DNA from 2 places in the Micromonospora sediminimaris genome. Region 2 is predicted to be linked to the other one. Evidence: riboswitches for the same ligand, from Rfam matches in the RefSeq annotation. Region 2 holds a riboswitch; the other holds the start of a gene.
The links. A riboswitch is a leader RNA that binds a small molecule or an ion and turns the genes downstream of it on or off. The one in region 2 is predicted to bind S-adenosylmethionine.

Region 1 (3,856 bases), on a different contig from region 2:
GCGTGTACCCGCGCCAGCACAGCACCTGGTAGCCGGTCGAGCGATCCCGGGCGTCGGCCAGCAGCGCGTCCAGCTTCGCCTGATCGAGGTCGGCGGTGTCGAGGCGTCGCCGCACATCGGTCAGGGCGTCGACCGCGCCCATGGCCGCAGCGAATGCGTTACCCGGCGACCGGCGGCCGGGCTCGCCGGCAAGCTCCGCCCGGCTCATCGCACTCACCCGTTTACGCCCGCGCTCGCGCAGCAGGCCGAGGCCATGTTCGGCCAACGCTCGGCCGACGCCTCGGCGGCGTCGTGCCGGATGCACGATCAGCTCAGCGGAGGCGTTCTCGGTGTTGTCCAGCTGCGGCAGGTCCAGCCGGAGAAAACCGGCCGGCACACCGTCGATCCACGCCAGCAGCATGCTGGTTTCGTAGCCCGGCATCGGATGGCGGAGCAGGGCGGTGAATCGTCGCCGGCAGAGCGGCGGGAAGTCCGGCTCGTCGGCGGCCACCTGTGCGGCACCGATCTGATACGCCTGCTCGACGGCCGCCTCGTCGGCGGCCCAGACCGGGGTGATGGTGATGGTCATGCCGGCAGCCTGCGCCAGCGACAGACGAGCGGGCCAGCGAATTTTCGCTGGCCCGCTCGGACGTTGGTCGGGAGGGACGATCGCACAACGCCTCCGGCGCTGGGTCGTAAAGACTGAAAGTCTACGGCGAAGCGCCCTCCCGCACGGAGCATCTTGCGCCGTCCGTTTGCGGTCGTCAAGTCCCTGGCGGCGTGTTTCGCTCACTCCCTGCGAAATGCCGCTTACTAATCCGTTCGTCGTCAGGTCAGCAGGCCCGCGTCGCGGGCGGCCCGCAACGAAGGCTTGATCCGGTGGGTGGGGCCGACCTCGCCGGCGACCGCGTCGAGGGTCTTCAGTCCTTCGCCGGTGTTGAACACCACCGTCTCGGCGGTCGGGTCCAGCCGGCCCGATTCGACAAGCTTGCGCAGCACCGCCACGGTCACCCCGCCGGCCGTCTCCGCGAAGACCCCGGTGGTACGCGCCAACAGGCGTACCCCCGATCGGATCTCGTCGTCGTCGGCGTAGTCCATCCAGCCACCGGTGCGGCGCACCGCCTCCAGGGCGTACAGCCCGGCGGCCGGGTCGCCGATGTTCAGCGACTTGGCGATCCCGGTCGGCTTGACCGGGGTGATGACGTCGGTGCCGCCGTGCAGTGCGGTGGCGATCGGGTTGCAGCCGGCCGACTGCGCCCCGAAGACCTTCCAGCCACCGGCCGGGGCCTCGACCAGGCCGATCTCGACCAGCTCGCTGAACGCCTTGTCAATCTTGGTGAGCAGCTCGCCCGAGGCCATCGGGATGACCACCTGGGCGGGGATCCGCCAACCGAGTTGCTCGGCCACCTCGTAGCCGAGCGTCTTGGACCCTTCCGCGTAGTACGGCCGCACGTTGACGTTGACGAAGGCGGTGTCCTCGAACTCGTCGGTCTCGACCAGTTCGCCGCAGAGCCGGTTCACGTCGTCGTACGACCCGTCGATGGCGACCAGGTCACCGCCGTAGACGGCGGTCGTGACGACCTTGCCCTGCTCCAGGTCGCTGGGGATGAAGACCACGGAGGGCGCACCCACCCGGGCGGCGTGCGCGGCCACGGAGTTGGCCAGGTTGCCGGTGGAGGCGCAGGCGAACCGGGAGAAGCCCAGCGCGCGGGCGGCGGTCAGCGCCACCGACACCACCCGGTCCTTGAAGGAGTGGGTGGGATTGGCGCTGTCGTCCTTGACCCAGAGCGGAGCGGTGATGCCCAACTCGGCGGCGAGCTGGTCGGCGGCCACCAGCGGGGTGAAACCCGGGTCCAGGGTGACCCGGGCGGCCGGGTCCTGGCCGGCGGGCAGCAGGGCGGCGTAGCGCCAGAGGTTGCGCGGGCCGGCCTCGATCTGCTCGCGGGTGACGGTGGCGAGTGCGGCCGGGTCGTAGTCGACCTCCAGCGGGCCGAAACACTCGTAACAGGCGTGCTGGGCGGCGAGCGGGTAGCGGGCCGAACAGGCCCGGCAGACCAGGGCACGGGCGGGGCTGGCGGCGGTGTCGATGCCGGACGGGGCGAGCGTCGACGTCATGTCGAAGTCCTCTCATCTTTCCCCGCATCGCACCCTGCGGCGGGGACGGAATTGGCACCTGCCCCGCCGGACGCTCAACGGTGAGCGCGCGAGGTGGTTGCCGGGGCGTCGTCGGGCCGTATCCCTCAGCCCCTCTGGATGAGGTATGCAGTTGTGTCGCCGAGTCTAGGCAATCCGGACGCGGCCGTCGCCTGCCAATCTCAGCCTGTGAGCGAAACCTCAGCGGCGCCGTTCGTGCCCCCGGCGCCGCTGAGCATCACCGTCAGGCTGGCACGGACCGCCGTTCGTCCTCGGCCAGGGCGACCGTGGCGGCCCCGCGTCGCCAGAGCGTGTCCACCGCCCAGGTGCCCGGGCCGAGCACCGCCACCAGGAAGAACGCCCAGCAGAAGAGGACGGACAGTTCGCCGTTGTTGCGCAGCGGCAGCAGCGCCTCGGGCTGATGGACGACGAAGTACGCGTAGGCCATGGAGCCCGACGCCACCAGAGCCGCGGGTCGGGTGAACAGGCCGAGGAGCACGAGGGCACCGCAGATCAACTGGATCATCGCGGCGTACCAGCCCGGCCACTGGCCGAGCGGCACCGCCTCGCCGGTGCCACGGTTGCCGCCGAAGACGCCGAAGACGGACGACATGCCGTGAATGAGAAATAACAGCCCGATGACAATGCGGAACAGGGACAGAGCCGGCCCGCCGAACCGGTCAGTACGCATTGGTACCTCCTACGAGTGGGGTGGTGGTACCAGAATGCGGAATCTATAGATAGTTGTCGATGCAATCTCTCTTGTTGGGAACGCTCCCACACTCAGTCTAGCGGCCGAAACTTTCGGGGGTACCCCTACCACGGAAACCTTATGGTCTGCTTACGTGGGTGGCGGGAGCACAAGCCGCCGTGGCCGGGTGCGACGATGCTCCGATGCCACCCACAACGGTCCGCAGCCCGGCCCCCGGTGGGCGTCGGCTCGTCGCCGTGTCGGTCTCGATCACCGCAACGCTCGGCCTGCTCGCCGGCTGCGCCCCGGCCGGCGGCCTCGCGAGTGCGCCGCCCGGCCCGACCCCGGCTTCCCGTGGACCCGGCAGCGCTCCGTCCGACGCCGCCGAGCTCGGCGGCACGCCCTCCCGGGACGGCGATCCCGGGGGAAGCAACGGCCCTACGTCCGGCTGCCCCGACTCCGGTGTGCGGATCACCTACCGCGGCGTCAGCGCCGCGATGGGGCTGCGGGCGATGGGCCTGGAACTGGTCAACTGCGGCGACCGCCCCTACCGGCTGCACGGCTACCCTGAGCCGCGACTGCGGGACGCGGACGGCGACGTCATCCCGGTTCGGGTGATCCGGGGCGCGAAGGGGATCACGTCCGGCTTCGACGACCCACCCCGCCCCCTGGTCCTGGCCCCCGGCGAGGCGGCCGGCACCGCCCTGCTCTGGCGCAACCTGGTCGACAACCCGACAGTGGTGGCGACCAACGCCGAGCACCTCGACGTCGCCCCGCTGCGCGGCCGACCCGCGCAACGGGTCGTCATACAGGGCCACATCGACCTGGGCAACACCGACCGGCTCGGGGTCAGCGCCTGGCAGAAACGCGAGCCGAGCACGCCGGAGCCGACGCGGGCGGTGCCCAACCCGCCGCCCACCACACCGGTCCCGCTGCTCTGACCGGACGGAGCACACGGGCCGAGCGGGCGCGGACAACGGGCTCAGCTGGTGATGTCCTTGCGGGTGAAACGCCAGAACGCCAGGCCCCAGAACACGGTCGCGTAGCAGATCG
Region 2 (3,856 bases):
ATCGTTGGTTGCCTCCGGCTGCGCCGGGCAGCGCCAGGTCCAGGTCGTCGGGGTCGTCGGTGGGCCCGGCCTCCGGCCGGCCGTGCCGCAGTCGCTTGTCGATCCAGTTGACGGCGTGGGTCAGCGGCACGGTCAGCGCGAGGTAGAACAGCCCGGCCAGCAGCAGCGCCGACTGGTTGCCGGTGTTGGCCGCGTAGTCCTGACCGATCCGGAACAGCTCGCGCTGACTGGCCAGCAGGCCGAGGAAGTAGACCAGGCTGGAGTCCTTGATCAGGGCGATGAGCTGGTTGACCCAGGCCGGCAGGATCCGCCGGATGCCCTGCGGGATGATCACCCTCCGCATCGCCTCGCGCCAGGAGAAGCCCAGCGCGCGGGCCGCTTCCAACTGGGTGGCCTCCACCGACTGGATACCCGAGCGGAAGATCTCCCCGAGGTACGCCGACGCGATAAGCGACAGCGCCAGGATGCCCAACGGGTACGGGTTCGGCCCCCACACCTGCATGCCCAGCGGGGCCAGGCCGACACCGATCAGCAGGATCGTCGCCGCCGCCGGCAGGCCCCGGAACACGTCGGTCCAGACCCGCGCCGGCCACCGCAGCCAGCGGGTACGCGAGATGCCCGCGACCGCGAGCAGGATGCCCAGCGCCGAGCCGAGCAGGGCGGCGGTGACCGCCAGGATCAGCGTGTTGGGCAACCCGACGGTGAGCATCTCGGGTAGCGCCTCACGCATCGACTCCCAGTCGAAGAACGTCTCCCACAGGGTGCGCAACGGATCCACGGTCAACCTCCGCCCTGCTCGCTCGTGCTCCTACCGTCAGGAAGCGGCCGGAGCCGACACGTCACCACTGCCCGGGGTGAAGTCGGCCGGGATCGGCCGGCCCGGGTAGTACTGCTCCTGCAACCGGGTCCAGGTGCCGTCGGCGATCAGCTCGTCGAGGGCCCGGTTCAGCGCCTCGCGCAGCGCGTCGTTGCCCTTGGCGAAGGCGTACGCCGTCGGTGCCGGGCTGAGTTCCTTCGCCGCCACCGTGATCTTGCCGCCGCTGTCCGCGGCGGTCTTCTCGCCGATCTCGGCGGGGGCGATCCAGGCATCGGCGGTACCGGCCTTGAGCTGGTTGATCGCGCCGTTGTAGTCGGGCACCCGCACCGGGTCGAGGCCCTTGTTCGTGGCGTAGTCGTCCTGGACGGTGCCCTGCACGACCACCACCCGCTTGCCGGGCAGCTCGTCGAAGCTGGTAAGCGCCGACCCGGCGGGCACGTCGAGCCCGAAGTAGCCGAAGTCGTACCCGTTGCCGAAGTCCACGGTCTTCTTCCGCGCCTCGGTGATGGTGATCGAGGAACTGCCGACGTCGAACTTCCGGTTGCCGACCTGGGCGAGCAGGGCGGAGAAGTCGGTGCCGACGAACTCCACAGTCAGGCCGAGCTTGTCGGCGGCGGCGACCAGCAGATCGTTGTCGAAGCCGGTGAACCTGCCGTCCTTCAGGTAGACGTTCGGTGGGGCGTCGGTGAGCGTGCCGGCCCGCAGCACCCCCGGTTGGAGCAGGCCGTACGGGTTGTCGGCGGTACTGCCGGCGGAGTCGGAGCCGCAGGCGGTCAGGGTGGCGGCGCCGAGGATCGCGGCGACGCCGACGGCGGCGGCGCGGGTCAGGGTGGGAAGGAATCGCACAGGTGTCTCCTGGTCGAGCGGCGGCGGGCACGGACGTGCCACACCGACGGTCCGCCGCAGGGCGGACCGCTGGGATGGGGTTCGATGACGGAGCGAAAACAGGTCCCGGTCAGCCGAAGCGTCGGTGACCGGCGGCGACGCGGTCAGCTACACGCGGCGCTGCACACCCGCATCATGTCGACGTGGCGGCGTCGGGTCAGGCCCGGGCGGGCCACGGCGGGTCGGCTGCGGTACGACATGGTTCTCCTCAAGGTCGTGATGACCTGGGAACCCAGGCCACGCTTGCACCGGAGAACGCTCCGATGCCTGGTCCTCACCCGGGGCACCCCTGCGCGGTGGAGGGTTGCCGGCCAGCGAGCCGGGGCTTGGCGCTGGCACTCATGACCTGCGGCCGAGGCTAGCAGCCGCTGACCGCCCAGCGTCCACCCGTTATGACCACCCTCACCCCGACCCCCGGCACGCCGACCTCCCACCCGGGGCGTACGCCGGTTGGGTGTTGCCGGGGAAGCGCGTGATCCCTTACGGTCTGCTGAGCGGTGGGCGGTGCGGTCCGCATCCGAGAAGCCACCGCCGGTGATCCGTCACGTGGGCCGGGAGGGTGGAACTCCCAGGCCCGATGCGCGTGGCGGGTCGGGCCGGCGGGCGAACCCCGAACCGTGCGGCGGCGCGTCGAGGCGCCGGGCCGGCGGCGTCGGGAGCGCGGACATCCACCGGGAGCACCCGTGTATCTCACCCCTCACGAGCAGGACCGCCTGCTCGTCCACGTGGCGGCCGACGTCGCCCGACGTCGCCGCGAGCGCGGCCTGCGTCTCAACTATCCGGAAGCCGTCGCGGTGATCACCGCCTTCCTGCTCGAAGGGGCACGCGACGGTGCGTCCGTGGTCGACCTGATGGCCGCCGGACGCACCGTGCTCAGCCGGGACGACGTGCAGGACGGCATCCCCGAGTTGCTGGGGGAGGTGCAGGTGGAGGCGACGTTCCCGGACGGCACCAAACTGGTGACTGTGCACCACCCGATCCCGTGATCCCCGGGGAGATCCTGCCGGCGGACGGGCCTGTCGAGATCAACGTCGGCCGGCCGGTGACCACGCTGCTGGTGGTCAACACCGGTGACCGGCCGGTGCAGGTCGGGTCGCACTACCACTTCGCCGAGGCCAACCCGGCGCTGGATTTCGACCGGGACGCCGCCTGGGGGCAGCGGCTCGCGGTACCGGCCGGCACCTCGGTGCGGTTCGAGCCGGGCGTGAGCCGCCGGGTGGACCTGGTGCCGCTGGGTGGCGCGCGGATCGTGCCGGGCCTGCGCGGCGAGTGCGCCGGAGCGCTGGACGAAGGACGGAAGGCGTGAGCATCGTGGAGCGGAACCGCTACGTGGCCCTCTACGGGCCGACCACCGGAGACCGGATCCGGCTGGCCGACACGAACCTGCTGATCGAGATCGAGCACGACCACTGTGCCGGCGGTGACGAGGCGGTCTTCGGCGGCGGCAAGGTGATTCGCGAGTCGATGGGTCAGTCCCGGGCCACCCGCGCCGAGGGCGCCCTGGACACCGTGATCACCGGTGCGGTCGTCCTCGACCACTGGGGGGTGGTCAAGGCCGACGTCGGGCTGCGCGACGGGCGGATCGTCGCGCTTGGCCGAGCCGGCAACCCGGACACCATGGACGGTGTCCATCCGGATCTGGTCATCGGCCCGGCCACCGAGGTGATCGCCGGCAACGGCCGGATTCTCACCGCCGGGGCGGTCGACACCCACGTGCACTTCATCTGCCCACAACTGGTCGCCGAGGCGCTCGCCAGCGGAGTCACCACCCTGGTCGGCGGCGGCACCGGCCCGGCGGAGGGCACCCGGGCCACCACCGTCACCCCGAACGCCTGGCACCTGGCCCGGATGCACGAGGCCCTCGACACGTTCCCGGTCAACGTGCTGCTGCTCGGCAAGGGCAACACCGTCTCGGAGGAGGCGCTGTGGGAGCAGTTGCGGGCCGGGGCCGGCGGGTTCAAGCTGCACGAGGACTGGGGCACCACCCCGGCGGCGATCGACGCCTGCCTGCGGGTCGCCGACGCCTCCGGCGTGCAGGTCTCCATCCACACCGACACGCTCAACGAGGCCGGATTCGTCGCCGACACCCTGCGCGCCATCGGCGGCCGGGCGATCCACTCGTACCACACCGAGGGGGCCGGCGGCGGGCACGCG

Region 1: linked by a shared signal. The riboswitch ahead of thrC (threonine synthase) and the one ahead of Vse01_RS09760 (ABC transporter substrate-binding protein) in region 2 are both predicted to bind S-adenosylmethionine.

The regions. Positions count from the first base shown of each region.
Region 1 covers NZ_BOPD01000008.1:264,163-268,018, forward strand. The annotation lists gene Vse01_RS06820 (GNAT family N-acetyltransferase) at 1-568, opposite strand, end outside; gene thrC (threonine synthase) at 808-2,094, opposite strand; SAM riboswitch class I at 2,104-2,239, opposite strand; gene Vse01_RS06830 (DoxX family protein) at 2,357-2,803, opposite strand; gene Vse01_RS06835 (DUF4232 domain-containing protein) at 3,007-3,744, shown strand; gene Vse01_RS06840 (ABC transporter permease) at 3,786-3,856, opposite strand, start outside.
Region 2 covers NZ_BOPD01000011.1:98,302-102,157, forward strand. The annotation lists gene Vse01_RS09750 (amino acid ABC transporter ATP-binding protein) at 1-2, opposite strand, end outside; gene Vse01_RS09755 (amino acid ABC transporter permease) at 1-778, opposite strand, end outside; gene Vse01_RS09760 (ABC transporter substrate-binding protein) at 815-1,663, opposite strand; SAM riboswitch class IV at 1,937-2,049, opposite strand; gene Vse01_RS09765 (urease subunit gamma) at 2,386-2,688, shown strand; gene Vse01_RS09770 (urease subunit beta) at 2,685-3,008, shown strand; gene Vse01_RS09775 (urease subunit alpha) at 3,005-3,856, shown strand, end outside.